Regions from separate parts of the Streptomyces sp. NPDC046925 genome, predicted to be linked through region 2. Evidence: riboswitches for the same ligand, from Rfam matches in the RefSeq annotation. Region 2 holds a riboswitch; each other region holds the start of a gene.
What was found. Region 2 has a riboswitch for cobalamin ahead of ABZ906_RS30420 (energy-coupling factor ABC transporter permease). Riboswitches for the same ligand answer to the same signal wherever they lie in the genome.

Region 1 (4,204 bases), on a different contig from region 2:
AGCGCGGCCCAGCGCTCCGGCCAGGTCAGCTCGACGCCGTAGTGGTCGGGGTGCAGGACGCCGCGCGCGGTGCGGGTCTTCTCCCAGGCGGGCAGCGGACCGTTGCGCTCGGCGAGGTCGGCGGACGCCTCGTATGCGGCGAGCATGATCCGCTCGGCGATGCGCGTCGAGAGGGCGCGCGCGGCGGGGGAGTCGAAGGGCAGCTTCAGCTGGAAGAAGACGTCCTGGAGGCCCATCGCGCCCAGGCCCACCGGACGCCACCTGGCGTTCGAGCGGCCCGCCTGCTCGGTCGGGTAGAAGTTGATGTCCACGACGCGGTCGAGGAACGTGACGGCGGTACGGACGGTCTCGTCCAGCCGCTGCCAGTCGATGTCACCGGCAGCCGTGTCCACGAACGCGCCGAGGTTCACCGAGCCCAGGTTGCAGACGGCCGTCTCCCCGTCGTCCGTCACCTCCAGGATCTCCGTGCAGAGGTTGGAGGAGTGGACGGTGTGGCCGGGCTCCGCCGTCTGGTTGGCGGTGCGGTTGGCGGCGTCCTTGAACGTCATCCAGCCGTTGCCGGTCTGCGCGAGGGTGCGCATCATGCGGCCGTAGAGGTCGCGGGCCGGGATGGTCTTGCGGGCCAGCCCGGCGGCCTCGGCCTTGCGGTAGGCGGCGTCGAAGTCGTCGCCCCACAGGTCGACGAGCTCGGGCACGTCGGCCGGGGAGAACAGCGACCAGTCCTGGTCGGCGGCGACCCGGCGCATGAACTCGTCCGGGATCCAGTGCGCGAGGTTGAGGTTGTGCGTGCGACGGGCGTCCTCACCCGTGTTGTCGCGCAGCTCCAGGAACTCCTCGATGTCGGAGTGCCACGTCTCCAGGTAGACGGCGGCCGCGCCCTTGCGCCGGCCGCCCTGGTTCACGGCGGCGACCGACGCGTCCAGGGTCTTCAGGAACGGCACGATGCCGTTGGAGTGCCCGTTCGTGCCGCGGATCAGCGAACCGCGGGCGCGGATGCGGGAGTACGAGAGGCCGATGCCGCCCGCGTGCTTGGAGAGGCGCGCGACCTGGTGGTAGCGGTCGTAGATGGAGTCCAGCTCGTCCAGCGGGGAGTCGAGGAGGTAGCAGGACGACATCTGCGGATGCCGCGTGCCGGAGTTGAAGAGCGTCGGCGACGACGGCAGGTAGTCCAGGCGGCTCATCAGGCGGTACAGGGAGGCGACTTCGTCCACCGAGCGGGCGCTGCCGTCCTCGGCGAGGCCGCTCGCCACGCGCAGCATGAAGTGCTGCGGGGTCTCGATGACGTGCCGGGTGATCGGATGGCGCAGGAGATAGCGGCTGTGCAGGGTGCGCAGGCCGAAGTAGCCGAAGCGGAAGTCGGCGCCGTCCTCGATGGCGTCGTCCACGAGACCGTCCAGGCGCTCCGCGTGGTCCACGGCGAACGCGGCGGTGCGGTCCGCGATCAGGCCCTCGCGATGCCCCACGGCGACCGAGTCGGAGAAGCTGCGCACGCCCTGCGACGCGGCCTCCTCCCGGATGCTGAGCGTGAGGAGCCTGGCCGCCAGCTGCGAGTACGTGGGGTCCTCGGAGATGAGCCCGGCAGCCGCCTCGGTCGCCAGCTCCCGCAGCTCCGCCACATCGGCCTTGGCCGAGCGGCCCCGCAGCGCGGCGGCGGCGACTCTGCCGGGGTCGGCGTCGGGGAGGTCGGCGGTCAGTTCGGTCAGGGTACGCAGCAGCGCGGTTCCCGGGCCGTCGGCGGTCTGCTGACCGTCGGTGGTCTGCGCTGACGCAGGTTCGGCTGGCGCGATGGTCACGGAGCACTCCCTCGCTCGGCTCGGAGCCTTGAGGGAGGGCAGGAGTGACACACGGGCGCGCCCGGGCAGGGCGGTGCTCCGCGTCCACCAGCCCATTCCACGAGGCCCGGACGTCGTCGGCACCCGAACCGGACGGAACGGGTGCACTGTCGGCAGGTCCTCGGACTCATGGGTACGACAAATACGTACTCATACACCGTTGCGGGACAGTTCCGGACTTGCACCGGATTCCCCTGCGGCGACAGCGAGCACGAGCATACATCTTGTGCTGGCTCTGAGCGGCAGCCCCATATCTTGTGTCGGTGCGTGGATCCTCTAGGGTGGCGGCCGAACTGAAGGCCGAACTGGAGGCCGAACTGATGGCCCAACGGGGGGAGTCGGTGTGCGAGCTCGGGTCGCGGGTTGTGCCGCGCTGTTGATGACGCTGCTCAGCGCGTGCGGCGGCGGTGAGGACCAGGTGAAGGCGGCCGATCCGAAGCCCGTGCCGACGCAGAAGCGGACCGGGGAGGTCGGGGTCGACGGCGAGGCCGATCCCCGCAAGGTCTTCACGGAGGCCGAACTCAAGGCCGCTCTGCTGCCCGCGAAGGAGGTCGGGCCGAAGGCCAAGGCATACGACGTCACCACCGGCGCCTTCGGTCAGCAGTACGGCGGCGGCGATTGGGGCAGCTGCGCTCCCGGCAAGGACGCGCGCGAGGAGTTGGCGCGACTGCGGGGGAACAGCGCGGGCCACACGGTGCGGCCCTTCCCGGGCGCGATCGAGGACAAGGACCCGTTCGTCCACGTGGCCCTGGTCTCGATGCCGGTCGAGCGGGCGAAGCGCCACGTCACGCTGCGCAGGCAGCTCAACGACGCATGCCCCCGCGTCACCGTCGACACCGAGGCGGCTCCGGTTCGGGAGCACCACACGGCCGGGAAGCTGCCGGACCTCGGCGACGAAGCCATCGTGGAGAGCACGCGGACCACGGGCGGCGACGAGTACGACGGCACCGCGCGCCACAAGGTCGAGGTGCGGGTCGGCGGCGTGCTCGTCCTGGTGGACGCGGGCACCGACAAGGACGTGGCGATACTCGCGGCGGCCAAGGCGGCCGCACACGTCCGGACGGATCTCTACAGGACCTCGTGACGCCGTACGCATACGACGACGGGCCGCCGGATTGCTCCGGCGGCCCGTGTCATTCGCTTGCGTAGGACGGCTCAGTGCCCGACCGGCGCTCCCGCCGTGGCCGGGGGAAGCTCCTCCACGACGCCGGGGTCGCCGACGTCCGCGGTGTAGTCGCCGGGGGAGGTCTCGTCGATGCCGTCAGGGGCCTTCACGGCGCGCAGGACGAAGGTGAGGGCCACGGTGACCAACACGTTCAGGACGAACGCCGTGAGGCCGATGTAGCCGATCTCGCCGATGCCGGGGATCTCGTCCGACGAGCCGCCGAAGTGCTTCTGCGTCGGCGAGGCGACACCGTACGCGGCGGCCGTTCCGTAGACCATGCCGACCGCCCAGCCGGCGAGCAGCGCCCAGCGGTGGAACCAGCGCGTGAACAGGCCGCCGACCAGTGCGGGCATGGTCTGCAGGATCCAGATGCCGCCCAGGAGCTGGAAGTTGATCGCGACCGTCTTGTCCATGGTGAGGACGAAGGCGAGCGCGCCCACCTTCACCAGGAGCGAGACCAGCTTGGAGACCTTCGTCTCCTGCTCGGGCGTCGCGTCCGGCTTGAGGAAGTCCTTGTAGATGTTCCTGGTGAAGAGGTTCGCGGCCGCGATCGACATGATCGCGGCGGGCACGAGGGCGCCGATGCCGATGGCGGCGAACGCGACGCCGGTGAACCAGTCGGGGAACATGTTCTCGAACAGCTGCGGAATGGCCAGCTGCCCGTTCTCCACCTTGACCCCGGCCGCGATCGCCATGAAGCCGAGCAGCGCCAGCAGGCCCAGCATCAGCGAGTAGAGCGGCAGGATCGTGGTGTTGCGGCGGATCACGTTGCGGCTCTTGGAGGAGAGCGTCGCCGTGATCGAGTGCGGGTACATGAACAGCGCGAGCGCGGACCCGAGCGCGAGCGTGGCGTAGGTCCACTGCCCGGTGTGCCCCGGCGCGAGACCCGCCACGGGCTTGCCCGCCGCCTCGTTGGCCGCGGAGAACTTGTCGTTCGCCGCCGAGAAGATCGCGTCGAATCCGCCGAGCTTGATCGGGATGTAGATGATCGCGACGGCGATGACGAGGTAGATCAGGCCGTCCTTCACGAACGCGATCAGCGCGGGGGCGCGCAGACCCGACGAGTACGTGTACGCGGCGAGCACCGCGAACGCGATCAGGAGCGGCAGGTCCTTGATGAACCAGTTGGTGTCGGGACCGCCGCCGACGCCCATGACGTCGAGCACGGCCTGGATGCCGACCAGCTGGAGCGCGATGTACGGCATCG
Region 2 (4,204 bases):
TGGACAGGGACGTCGACAGGTCGTTGATCCAGATGTTGCGGCCGTTGACGACGCCCGCGACAAGGCGCTTGCCGGGCAGACCGCCGACGGCGGCGAGGTCGTCGAGCTGTCCCGCGGCGGCCTCGGTGAAGTCCAGGGCGAGGCCCTCGACCGGCGCCTTGGCGAGCACCGGCAGCGCGTCGCCGAGCCTGCCGAAGTAGGAGGCGACCAGGAGTTGCGGACGGTCGGTGAGGGCGCCGAGGTCGCGGTAGGCGCGGGCGGCGGCGTTGAGCTCGGCCGGGGTGCGGTCCTGGACCAGGGCGGGCTCGTCGAGCTGCATCCATTCGGCACCGGCGGCGCGCAGATCGGCGAGAACCTCGGCGTACACGGGAAGGAGCCGGTCGAGCAGCGTGAGCGGCTCGAAGTCGGCGGCCGTGCCCGGCGCGGGCTTGGCGAGGAGCAGATAGGTGACCGGGCCGACGAGGACCGGCCGGGCGGCGAGGCTCAGCGCGAGGGCCTCCTTCAGCTCGGCGACCTGCTTGCCGGAGTCGGCGGTGAAGACGGTGTCGGGGCCGAGCTCCGGCACGAGGTAGTGGTAGTTGGTGTCGAACCACTTGGTCATTTCGAGCGGCGCCACGTCCCGGGTGCCGCGGGCCATCGCGAAATAGCCGTCGAGCCGGTCGGTGTCGAAGGCCTCGCGGTGGCGCGGGGGCACGGCGCCGACCATGACACTGGTGTCCAGGACATGGTCGTAGTACGAGAAGTCGCCGGTCGGCACTTCATGGATACCCGCGTCGGCCAGGTGCTGCCAGGTGGCCCCGCGCAGTCGGGCCGCGGTGTCCCGGAGGGCGTCGGCGGTGACGCGGCCCCTCCAGTAGCCCTCGACGGCCTTCTTCAGCTCCCGGTGGGGGCCCTGGCGGGGGTAGCCGTACACGGTGGACCGTGCCGCCGCGGCTGCGGACTTCGATGTCACGGAAATCTCCTTCGCGAGATGACTCCTGAGCATCCCGGTGATGGGACACGGACGCGAAGGGATGACGAACCGGGCGGACCCGACACGCGCCATGAGCGCGGTGCTCCGCCTGATCCGCACGCCGACCCGCCCACGAGGTCACCGGGATATCCGCACGTGAGGGATCACGTGCGGGCAACGGGCAGGTCTTCGGACTCGCGGGCACATCTGCCGGGGCAGATTCCTACTGGCCGTCGCTTCCCGGATCCGCCTGGATCCAGTGCGTATGACGGCGGTCGTTCCCACTCACCGCTGCGGGGCAGTCCCGGATTCCCACCGGGTTCCCTCTTGCGACGCGTCTGCCTGGCGGGCAGGGCGAACCAGCTGCACGGGCAACCCTAGAGGGCGGACGACCCGCCGAACAGTTCTGATCAGGTTCCGGACCGTGAGGTGAGACACGGTCCCCGGGCTGCGAGATCCGCCACGCCTCGCGGCTGGTCTACTCCGACGGACTCGACCTCGACAACGCGTCCTTCGCCGTGCCCATCGGCATGGGCTGCCGCCTGGAACACGGGGGCGCTCACGGGCCGGGGCACATGCGCTGACCAGGGGCGTACGCCCCGGTCGTGTGCGCTCGCGCGTGCCACAGGCGCGGGTGTTCCGCAAGTTGTCAGGAATTGCGGTTGCGCACTAGGGTCACCACGCCTTGGTGAACGGGAAATCCGGTGTGATGCCGGTGCGGCCCTCGCCACTGTGATCGGGAAGTCCGGCTCCAGCCCTCGCGGCAGCCACTGGGTACGCACGTACCCGGGAAGGCGGAGTCCGGTCGGTACGACCCGTCAGCCAGGAGACCGGCCAAGGCGCGTTGTCCATCCACGAGGTGCTGGAGAGGGTCTGCTTAGCCATGCACATAGCCGAGGGTTTCCTCCCACCGGCGCACGCGATCGCCTGGGGCGTAGCGTCCGCGCCGTTCGTCGTCCACGGAGTCCGCTCCCTGACCCGTGAGGTCAAGGAGCACCCCGAGAGCACTCTGCTCCTGGGTGCCTCCGGTGCCCTCACATTTGTCCTTTCCGCGCTGAAGATCCCTTCCGTGACGGGCAGTTGCTCGCACCCCACGGGAACCGGGCTCGGCGCGATCCTGTTCCGGCCGCCGATCATGACGGTGCTCGGCACGATCACGCTGCTCTTCCAGGCGCTGCTGCTCGCCCACGGCGGGCTCACCACGCTCGGCGCCAACGTCTTCTCCATGGCGATCGTCGGGCCATGGGCCGGATACGCCGTCTACCGCCTCCTGAAGCGGTACGACGTGCCGCTCATGGTCGCCGTGTTCTTCGGCGCGTTCGTCGCCGACCTGTCCACGTACTGCGTCACCAGCGTCCAGCTGGCCCTGGCGTTCCCCGACCCGAGCAGCGGATTCATCGGCGCCCTGGGCAAGTTCGGCGGCATCTTCGCCGTCACGCAGATCCCCCTCGCGGTCAGCGAGGGCCTGCTCACCGTCCTGGTGATGCGGCTGCTCGTGCAGTCCAGCAAGGGCGAGCTCACCCGGCTCGGCGTGCTGCTCCAGGGCAAGAAGACCGACAAGGGCAGCAAGACGGACACCAAGACGGAGACGGGGGCCAGCGCCTGATGAGCCGGAACGCGAAGATCAACACCCTGCTCCTGGTCATCGTCGCCGCGCTCGCGGCACTGCCGCTGGTGCTCGGCCTCGGAGATCACAAGAAGGAGCCGTTCACCGGGGCCGACGCCCAGGCCGAGACAGCGATCACCGAGATCAAGCCGGACTACGAGCCCTGGTTCTCGCCGCTGTACGAACCCCCGTCCGGGGAAGTCGAGTCGGCGCTCTTCGCCCTGCAGGCGGCCCTCGGCGCGGGCGTCCTCGCGTACTACTTCGGCCTGCGCAAGGGCCGCCGTCAGGGCGCCGAACAGGCACTGGCGCAGGAAGCGGACACGGAGCGGACGGCAACGGCGGAGCGGACGGCGGACAGGGAGCAGACGGCGGACACGGCGGGCAGCAGGCCCGGGTCCGAGCAGGTCTGAGCCCGCGTGCTGCCCATCGACGCGGCGGCGCACAGCAGTCGCTGGCGCCGCCGTCACCCCGTGGACAAGGCCGTGCTCGGGCTCGGCCTCACCGTCCTCGCCGTCTCCCTGCCGCCCTGGCCGGGTGCCGCCCTGGTACTGCTCGCCGCGCTCGCGGTGCTGCTCGGACCCGCCGGAGTGCCGCCGCGCAAACTGTGGCGCGCCTACCGCGTGCCGCTCGGCTTCTGCGTCACCGGCGCCCTGACCCTGATCGTCCAACTCGGCGGGCCCGAAGGGTTCGTCACGCTCGCCGACGGCGGCCCGGCGCGGGCGGGCGGTCTGCTCCTGCGCACATCGGCCGCCTCCCTCGGCGTCCTGCTCTTCGCCTTCACCACCCCCATGTCGGACCTGCTGCCCCGCCTGGTTAAAGCGGGCGTGCCGGCGCCGGTCGTGGACGTGGCCCTGGTCATGTACCGGATGAGCTTCCTGCTCCTGGACTCCATGAGCCGCATCCGGCAGGCGCAGGCCGCACGGCTCGGCCACACCACACGGGCCGCCACCTGGCGCTCCCTCGGCTCGCTCGGCGCCACCGCGTTCGTGCGGGCCTTCGACCGGGCGACCCGGCTGCAGGCCGGGCTCGCCGGACGCGGCTACGACGGAACGCTGCGAGTGCTCGTGCCCGAGGCCCGGATCTCCCGGAGCTTCGTGGCCGCGAGCGCGGCACTCCTCACGGGCCTCGCGGTCCTCACCCTCGTACTGGAAAGGCTTCTTCCATGAGCGAGCCAAGCGCTCCTCCTGCCGGGACGCTCGTCGCTCTGCGCGGCGCGTCCTACGCGTACGAGGACGGTCCCACCGTGCTCAGCGGTCTGGACTTCGACGTCACCGAGGGCCGCGCCCTCGCGCTCCTGGGGCGCAACGGCAGCGGCAAGACCACCCTCATGCGGCTGCTGAGCGGCGGACTCCGCCCCGACCAGGGCGGATTGGCCCTCGGGGGAGACCCCGTGACGTACGACCGCAAGGGTCTTACGCGGCTGCGCACCACCGTTCAGCTGGTCGTCCAGGACCCGGACGACCAACTGTTCGCCGCCTCGGTCGAGCAGGACGTGTCCTTCGGGCCGCTGAACCTGGGGCTGCCCGACGGCGAGGTCCGCGCCCGGGTCGCCGAGGCGCTTGCAGCGCTCGACATCAGCGCCCTGGCGGACCGCCCCACCCATCTGCTCTCCTACGGCCAGCGCAAGCGGACGGCCATCGCGGGCG
Region 3 (4,204 bases), on a different contig from region 2:
ACCAGGGCCGCCGTGAGCAGGGCCGTGACGGAGAGCAGCAGGAGGCGGGTGCGGGCGACGTGGACGCCCAGTGTCGCCGCCGCGTCCTGGCCGAACACGAACGCGTCCAGGGTGCGGGCGTGCGCGAGGCAGACGGTGAGCGCGACGACGAGCACCGCCCCGCACAGCCAGACGTCCGTCCAGCCGACCCCGCTCAACGAGCCGAGCAGCCAGAACAGGACACTCCGCGTCGTCTCCGCGTCGCCCGCCGTGAGGATCACGAACGAGGTGAGCGCGGAGAAGAGCTGCATCGCCGCCACCCCGGAGAGGACCACCCGGTCGGCGCTACCGCCGAGGGTGTGGCTGAGCAGCAGGACGAGGGCGAAGGACACGACGGCCCCGACGAACGCGCCCGCCGAGACCGACACCACTCCCCCACCGACCCCGAGGACGACGATCGCGACCGCCCCCGTGGACGCCCCCGAGGAGACGCCGAGCACGAAGGGGTCGGCGAGCGGGTTGCGCAGGAGGGACTGGAGGACCGTTCCGCAGACCGCGAGGCCCGCGCCGCAGACCGCCGCGAGGAGCGTGCGCGGCATGCGGAGGTTCCAGACGATGCCGTCCCGGATGGGCGTCAGCGTCGCCTCGCCCCAGCCGAGATGGGCGGCCACCGCCGACCACACGTCCGGTACGGAGATGTCGGCGGGGCCGATGGTGACGGCCACCGCCACGGAGAGGGCGAGGGCGGCGAGGCCCGTCGTCCAGAGCAGGGCGGAACGTATGCCGCCGAAGGCGGCTGCCCTCACTTGGCGAGCCCGAACTCGCGCAAGGCGTCGGCGACTTGCTCCACGCCGTCCACCGTGCGGATGGTCGGGTTCATGGCCTGGCCGCTCAGCAGGACGTACCGCTTCTTCTTCACGGCGGTCAGGTTCTTGGTGGCCGGGTTGGACTCCAGGAACTCGATCTTCTTCTTCGCGCTCTCGGCGGTCTGCGACTTGCGGGTCAGGTCGCCGATGACCAGGACGTCGGGGTCGCGGTCCGCCACGGTCTCCCAGTTGATCTGGGGCCACTCCTCGCGGGTGTCGTCGAAGACGTTCTTCACGCCGAGTTCGCGGGTGATGATGCCGGGCGCTCCGCAGCAGCCCGCGATGTAGGGGGCGTCGGAGTTGGCGAACCAGTAGAGGACCGAGGTGTCGGACGCGTCAGCCTTCTTGATGGTCTTCGCGGCCTTCGCCACCCGCGCCTTGAGGTCCGCGATCAGGCGTTCGCCGCGCTTCTCGACCCCGAACGCCTCGGCCAGGTCCCGCACCTCGCCGTAGACCGTGTCCATGGTCAGCGTCTTGACGCGCTTGCCGTCGCCGTCGCCGCTGTTGTCCTTGCCCGCGCAGTCGGACGGCGAGACATAGGCGGGTACGCCGAGTTCGGCGAACTTGGCGCGGTCGGCGACGCCGCCCTTGCTGACCGTCGCCGTGAAGGACGCGGTGACGAAGTCGGGCTCCTTGGCGAGGACCTTCTCGAAGGAGGGGTAGCTGTCGGCGATCCGCTCGACCTTGGCGTTGTCCTTCTCCAGGCCCTTGAGCACCGGGTCCGTCCAGGTACCGGTGCCAACCATACGGTCCGCGAGGCCCAGCGAGAGCAGGATCTCGGTGGAGCCCTGGTCGAGGGAGACCGCGCGCTGCGGCGGCGCCTTGATCTCCGCCTTCTTGCCGCAGGAGGTCAGAGTCAGCGGGTAGCCGTCGGTCTTCTTGCCCCCGCCGGAAGTGGCGGAGGAGTCCGACGAGCCGCCGCAGGCGGTCAGAGTGAGGGCCAAGGCCGCGCTGAGGAAAGCAGGGACGGATATACGTACACGACGGGCTGTGGAGGACACACGATCCCTTGAGTCTCATGGCTCATACGCGGAGCCTGGCCTGCTTCATCACCTGTGCCGCTCGGTGCGCGGCGCAGGCGCCAGCAGGTCTTCGGACTCGGGGATCGGCCGGACGGGGCGCCTTCCCGGGCGTCCGTGGACGCCCAGTGGCCGTGGCCCCGCCCGTTCCCCCTCACCGCTGCGCGTCAGTTCCGGATTCGCACCGGATTCCCTGGCCCTGGTGTGGGTTGACTGGCGCTCGCAAGCTATCACGCGAGGTCAGGACCTCTGGTCGGCCCTCGGTGCGCCGCGGTAGGTGCCGAAGGACCACTTGTTGCCCTCGGGGTCGGCGATCGCGAACTCCCGGCTGCCGTACGGCTTGTCCTCGATCTCCCGGGTGATCTCGACCCCGGCGTCGCTGAGCCGCCGGTAGAGGTCGTCCACATGGTCGGTGACGACGTACGTGCCGAAGGTGCCCGGCTTCAGGCACCAGTCCCCGGCCCCGTCGTCGTACGAGCCGAGCATGATCGCGCCGCCCTCGGGCCAGTCGAGCTCGGCGTGGGCCACGCTGTCGCCGTCCTGGTAGACGGCGGTGCGCAGAAAGCCGACCGTGCCGACCAGGAAGTCGATCAGGGCGGGGGCGTCGTGCGCCTGGAGGGTCGGCCAGACGCTGGGGGCGCGACCGGCGGGGGTGGACCGGGGCTGCTGGTCCTGCTTCTCGGTGGTGTCCATGTCGCTGGTGTTCATGTCGGTGGTGTTCACGTCGCTGGTGTTCATGTCGGTGGTGTTCATGGCTCCTACTCTTCGCCCCCGCCATGGCTCCCGGCTTGGATATTCCGGCACTCTTCGGCCAGCCAGCCGCTGGGGCTCGCGCCGGTGTACTGCCGGAAGTCCCGTACCAGGTGGGAGTGGTCGTAATAGCCGCAGTCGGCGGCGACACCGGCCAGGTCGGGGGCGGCGCCCGCCGCGACGGAGCGTACGACGGCGTTGCGTGCACGCTGGAAGCGCATCAGGCGGCCCGCCTGCTTGGGGCTCAGGCCCGTCTCGGCGCGGAAGAGCGTGGTCAGGCGGCGTTCGCTGAGCGCGACGTGCCGGGAGAGGCCGCGCAGGGTGCCGACGCCCTGGTGCCGGGCCAGCCAGGCCCAGGCCTCGGCGACCTCCGGGCGTACGGCTCCCCCGGCGTCCGCGTCCGCCGCGCGCTGCCGCAAATAGGCGGACAGGGAGGTGAACCGCTGCTCCCAGCCGCTCTGCTCGCACAGCAGCTCCCGTACGTCGGCGGCGCGGCGCCCCATCACGTCCGCGCCGGGCGTGACCAGGTCGGCCGCCAGCTCCGCCGCGGGTACGCCGAACAGGGCGCGGGCGGCGAGCGGGTGCACGGCGAGCTGGATGCCCGCCTCGTGCTCGGGCCGTACGACGTACGCCGGGGACTGGTGCAGGCCGCCCACGACGATGTCCGTGCGCATGGCGTCGGGGCCGGTCGCCTGCCGGGGGCTGTGGCCGGTGGCGACGGGGCCGTCGAGGGAGAAGATCAGCGTGAGATAGGGGGACGGCAGGCCGCGGTGCAGACCGGGCTGCTCGCCCGCCGTGCGGTAACCGACGGCGGACACCACCATGCCGTCGAGCCGCGGAGCGGCCCGTACGAACTCCGGGGAGACGCTCTCCATGCCTTCCAGTATGCGATGCGCGTCGCTGCCGAGCAGGGCCGGAGAGCGTCGCTCCGGAGCAGGGCCGAAAGGCGTGCGGGCGTCTGACGCTGCTACCCGCGCGCAGGCGTCCCATGCCCGTTCCGTCCGGTGATGTCGATCATGGGAATCCGCCGCTCGGCCCCATACGATGACCCGCCGCTCCGGACGGGGCGCAGACCGCTCTCAGGGGGCACAGAACCATGGCATCAATGGCAAAGGGCAAGCTTGCCGTACTCGGCACGGCGGGCGCGCTCACCGCGGCCGTCATCGCGGGGACGGCGCTCTGGCCGAGCACGGACGCGACGGCCGCCGACGCCTCCGCGAAGACCGCCGCGAAGAGCGCCGGGGCCGCGGCCGAGCTGAAGCACTGGCCCGCACCGGTCGCGAAGAAGCTGGGCAAGGTCATCGCGGAGAACGGCGGCAAGGGCGCGTACGCCGTCTTCGACGCGGACAACACGACGTACCGCAACGACCTGGAGGAGTCCCTCCTGCCCTTCCTGGAGATGAAGGGGGTACTGACCCGCAAGTCGATGGACCCGTCGCTGAAGATCATTCCGTTCAAGGACACGGCGACGCACAAGGAGAGCCTCTACAGCTACTACAACCGGCTTTGCGAGGTCGACGACCAGGTCTGCTATCCGTGGGCCGCGCAGATCTTCTCCGGTTTCACGCTGAAGGAACTCAAGGGGTACGT
Region 4 (4,204 bases), on a different contig from region 2:
GCGCAAGGGCCTCGGCGATGTCGTCACCGGCGGTGCGCATGGCACTCGTACCCCACAGGGACAGGCCCACCGAGGTCGGCCAGGCGCCGTTGTCGGTGCGGTAGCGCTCCAGGAGCGAGTCGGCCAGGGCCTGGCCGGTCTCCCAGGCGAGTTTCGACGGCACCGCCTTGGGGTCGACGGAGTAGAAGTTGCGGCCGGTCGGCAGGACGTTGACCAGGCCGCGCAGCGGGGAGCCCGAGGGTCCCGCGGGGACGAAGCCACCCTCCAGGGCGTGGACGGCGTGGTCCAGTTCGTCGGTCGTGGAAGCCAGGCGCGGTACGACCTCGCGCACGGCGAAGTCGAGGATGTCGGCGACCGCCTGCGGGTGGCCCGCCGCGACCGTGGCGACGGCCTCCGGCGCCCAGTGGGCGTCCTCCATCGCCTGGACCAGGGCGCGCGCCTGCTCCTCGACCCGGTCGGCGTCGGTGCGGGTGGCCGCCGACTCGTCGAGGCCAAGCGCCTCGCGCAGGCCGGGAAGTGACGCGGTGCCGCCCCAGATCTGGCGGGCGCGCAGGATGGCGAGGACCAGGTTGACGCGGTCGGCGCCGGCCGGGGCGCCGCCCAGGACGTGCAGGCCGTCGCGGATCTGGACGTCCTTGATCTCACAGAGCCAGCCGTCGAGATGCATGATGAACTCGTCGAAGCCCTCGTCCTCGGGGCGGTCTTCGAGCCCCAGGTCGTGGTCGAGCTTGGCGGCCTGGATCAGGGTCCAGATCTGGGCGCGGATCGCGGGCAGCTTCGCCGGGTCCATCGCGGCGATCTGGGCGTGCTCGTCCAGGAGTTGTTCCAGGCGGGCGATGTCGCCGTAGCTGTCGGCGCGGGCCATCGGCGGTACGAGATGGTCCACGAGGGTGGCGTGCACGCGCCGCTTGGCCTGCGTGCCCTCTCCCGGGTCGTTGACCAGGAACGGGTAGATCAGGGGCAGGTCGCCCAGGGCCGCGTCGGGGCCGCAGGCTGCGGACAGGCCCGCGTTCTTGCCGGGCAGCCATTCGAGGTTGCCGTGCTTGCCGAGGTGGATCATCGCGTCGGCGCCGAAGCCGTTGTCGTCGGCGGAGGCGGCGATCCAGCGGTAGGCGGCCAAGTAGTGGTGCGAGGGCGGCAGATCGGGGTCGTGGTAGATCGCGATGGGGTTCTCGCCGAAGCCGCGCGGCGGCTGGATGAGGATGAGCAGGTTGCCGCGGCGCAGGGCGGCAAGGACGATGTCGCCCTCCGGGTTGCGGGAGCGGTCGACGAACATCTCGCCGGGCGCGGGGCCCCAGTGCTCCTCCACGGACTCGCGCAGCTCGGCGGGGAGCGTCGCGAACCAGCGGCGGTAGTCGGCCGCCGGGATACGGACGGGGTTGCGGGCCAGCTGCTCCTCGGTGAGCCACTCCTGGTCGTGGCCGCCCGCCTCGATCAGCGCGTAGATCAGCTCGTCCCCGTCACCGGAGACGAGGCCGGGCACCTCCTCCGTGCCGAAGTCGTAGCCCTCTTCCTGGAGGCGGCGCAGCAGGGCGACGGCGCTGGCGGGGGTGGCCAGGCCCACCGCGTTGCCGATCCGCGAGTGCTTGGTCGGGTACGCGGACAGGACGAGCGCGATGCGCTTGTCGGCGGCCGGGATGTGGCGAAGGCGCGCGTGCCGTACGGCGACACCCGCCACCCGAGCCGCGCGCTCCTCGTCCGCGACATACGCGGGCAGACCGTCCTCGTCGATCTCCTTGAACGAGAACGGCACCGTGATCAGGCGGCCGTCGAACTCGGGGACGGCGATCTGGGTGGCCGCGTCCAGCGGCGATACGCCCTCGTCGTTGTCCTCCCAGGCGGTCCGCGAGCTGGTGAGGCAGAGCGCCTGGAGGATGGGGACGTCGAGACCGCTGAGGGCTCCGGCGTCCCAGGACTCGTCGTCGCCGCCCGCGGAGGCTTCCGCGGGCCGCGTGCCGCCCGCCGCGAGGACCGTGGTCACGATCGCGTCGGCGGAGCGCAGTTCCTCGATGAGTTCGGCCTCGGGGGTACGCAGCGAGGCGACGTACAGCGGCATCGGGCGGGCACCGGCGTCCTCTATCGCGCCGCACAGGGCGTCGATGAAGGCGGTGTTGCCGCTCATGTGGTGGGCGCGGTAGTAGAGCACCGCGACGGTCGGTCCCTCGACCTGGCGGGCGGTGCGCTCCAGCGGGCCCCAGGCGGGCGCGGCGGCGGGCGGTTCGAAGCCGTGGCCGGTGAGCAGCACGGTGTCGGAGAGGAACCGGGCCAGCTGCTCCAGGTTGTCCGGGCCGCCGTGGGCCAGATAGGCGTGGGCCTCCGCCGCAAGGCCGATGGGGACGGTCGAGGCGGCCATCAGCTGGGCGTCGGGGGCCTGTTCGCCGGTGAGGACGACCACGGGGCGCCCGGTGGCGATGACTTGGTCGAGGCCGTCCTGCCAGGCGCGTACGCCGCCCAGGAGACGTACGACGACCAGATCGGCGCCGTCCAGGAGCTGCGGAAGGTCCTCGAGCGCGAGCCGGGAGGGGTTCGCGTAGCGGTAGGCGACCGGGCCGCTTGCGGCGCGGGCGCTGAGCAGGTCGGTGTCGGACGTCGACAGGAGCAGGATCATGCGGCGTCGTGCCTTCCTCGGGGTGTCCACGCCCCGGGTGGTGTCGATGGCGTCTCCCCTGCTCGAGCGGACGAGAGCTCGGGGAAGGGAGTTCCTGACTCACCCGGCACCAGGGCCGGGCTCACAGTGGCGGGACCGCGCCGGAATCTCACCGGGCTTCCTCCCCTTGTCGCCGTCTGTGGCGACGACGGGCCGGCCGGCCCGTCGCTAGAAATACTAAGGGCCGATCAACTACCGGGGGGCAGGCGGACCTGCTGCGATAGGTCGGTATGCTCGCCGCCATGCCCCCATCGGTCCCCTCGCCTGCGGTTCCGGGAGACGAGTCTGCCCGCAGCCGCGGTGACGCCTGCCCCGGGACGCTTCGGCTGCACCGGGCGGACGACGGGGCTTTGGCGCGCGTCCGTATTCCGAGCGGGGTCCTGAACGCGGGGCAGGCCGATGTGCTGCGGGAGCTGGCGGAGCGCCTCGGAGACGACGAGTTGCATCTCACATCGCGCGGCAACGTCCAGCTGCGCGGCCTCGGTGCGGACTGCGGCGGCGAACTGGCTCATGTCCTCGCCGGTGCGGGGCTGTTGCCCTCCGAACGCCACGAGCGTGCCCGCAATGTGGTGGCTTCGCCGCTCTCGGGTCTCGACGGCCGGGGAGAGCGGGACATCCGCGCGTGGCTGTCCGCCCTGGACGAACTGCTGTGCGCCAGCGACCAGGCCGCCGATTTGTCCGGCCGGTTCCTGTTCGCGCTCGACGACGGCCGCGGTGACGTGGGCGCTCTCGGCGGGGACGTGACCCTGACGGCGCGGGGCGACGACGAAGCACTGCTGCGGATCGGCCCGGCGCGGGATGCCGTACTCGTACGTTCCGCGCAGGCGCCGCGGGCCGCCCTCATCGCCGCCGAGGCCTTCCTGGACCAGGCGGCCGGCACGGGCGCCTGGCGGGTGACGGATCTGCCCGGCGGCACCGGCCCTCTCCTCGACGCGGTCGTACGCCGGTTGCGGCAGGCCGAGTTCGGCCACGCCCTCGCCGCCGCCCCGCTCCCCCGGGACGTCGGCGGTCCCGACCTCGGCGTCGTGCCGGGGCCGCACGGGACGGACGCGCTCTCCCTGGGCCTGCCGCTGGGACGCGTCGGCGCGACCCAGTGGCGGACACTGACCGACACCGCACGCGACCACGGCAACGGCGAGTTGCGCCTGACGCCCTGGCGCGGGATCGTCCTGCCGGGAGTCGAGCGCTCGAAGGCCGCGGAACTCCTGGAGAACCTGCGGACCGCCGGGCTCGTCACCGCGTCCGCATCGCCCTGGACCGGCGTGGGAGCCTGCATCGGCAGGCCCGGCTGCGCCAAGTCCCTGGACGACGTACGCGCCACCGCGACGGCCGCCCTCGGCCCGGTGGGGGCGCTGCCCGTGTACTGGTCGGGATGCGCACGCCGGTGCGGCCATCCCCACGGAGAGTGGATCGACGTCGTCGCCACCCCCGAGGGGTACGAGATCTCTCACGTACACGGCGAGAAACGGGACACCCCGGCGACCGTCCCCGGCAGCCCGGGGGCTCTCGCCGCCGCCGTGGCCGCGGCCCGCCGCTGACACGACATGAACGACCTCG

Region 1: linked by a shared signal. The riboswitch ahead of ABZ906_RS25945 (ribonucleoside-diphosphate reductase subunit alpha) and the one ahead of ABZ906_RS30420 (energy-coupling factor ABC transporter permease) in region 2 are both predicted to bind cobalamin.
Region 3: linked by a shared signal. The riboswitch ahead of ABZ906_RS15565 (ABC transporter substrate-binding protein) and the one ahead of ABZ906_RS30420 (energy-coupling factor ABC transporter permease) in region 2 are both predicted to bind cobalamin.
Region 4: linked by a shared signal. The riboswitch ahead of cobN (cobaltochelatase subunit CobN) and the one ahead of ABZ906_RS30420 (energy-coupling factor ABC transporter permease) in region 2 are both predicted to bind cobalamin.

Annotation. Positions count from the first base shown of each region.
Region 1 covers NZ_JBEYWZ010000006.1:343,854-348,057, forward strand. Annotated here, with positions in the region: gene ABZ906_RS25945 (ribonucleoside-diphosphate reductase subunit alpha) at 1-1,793, opposite strand, end outside; cobalamin riboswitch at 1,927-2,068, opposite strand; gene ABZ906_RS25950 (hypothetical protein) at 2,176-2,916, shown strand; gene mctP (monocarboxylate uptake permease MctP) at 2,988-4,204, opposite strand, start outside.
Region 2 covers NZ_JBEYWZ010000009.1:30,014-34,217, forward strand. Annotated here, with positions in the region: gene metE (5-methyltetrahydropteroyltriglutamate--homocysteine S-methyltransferase) at 1-952, opposite strand, end outside; cobalamin riboswitch at 1,115-1,331, opposite strand; partial or broken gene ABZ906_RS30415 (short-chain fatty acyl-CoA regulator family protein) at 1,381-1,497, shown strand; cobalamin riboswitch at 1,608-1,806, shown strand; gene ABZ906_RS30420 (energy-coupling factor ABC transporter permease) at 1,836-2,558, shown strand; gene ABZ906_RS30425 (energy-coupling factor ABC transporter substrate-binding protein) at 2,558-2,968, shown strand; gene cbiQ (cobalt ECF transporter T component CbiQ) at 2,975-3,724, shown strand; gene ABZ906_RS30435 (ATP-binding cassette domain-containing protein) at 3,721-4,204, shown strand, end outside.
Region 3 covers NZ_JBEYWZ010000003.1:513,543-517,746, forward strand. Annotated here, with positions in the region: gene ABZ906_RS15560 (iron chelate uptake ABC transporter family permease subunit) at 1-785, opposite strand, end outside; gene ABZ906_RS15565 (ABC transporter substrate-binding protein) at 782-1,846, opposite strand; cobalamin riboswitch at 1,911-2,097, opposite strand; gene ABZ906_RS15570 (VOC family protein) at 2,105-2,557, opposite strand; gene ABZ906_RS15575 (helix-turn-helix domain-containing protein) at 2,623-3,489, opposite strand; gene ABZ906_RS15580 (HAD family hydrolase) at 3,711-4,204, shown strand, end outside.
Region 4 covers NZ_JBEYWZ010000010.1:195,931-200,134, forward strand. Annotated here, with positions in the region: gene cobN (cobaltochelatase subunit CobN) at 1-2,608, opposite strand, end outside; cobalamin riboswitch at 2,677-2,829, opposite strand; gene ABZ906_RS32930 (precorrin-3B synthase) at 2,878-4,185, shown strand.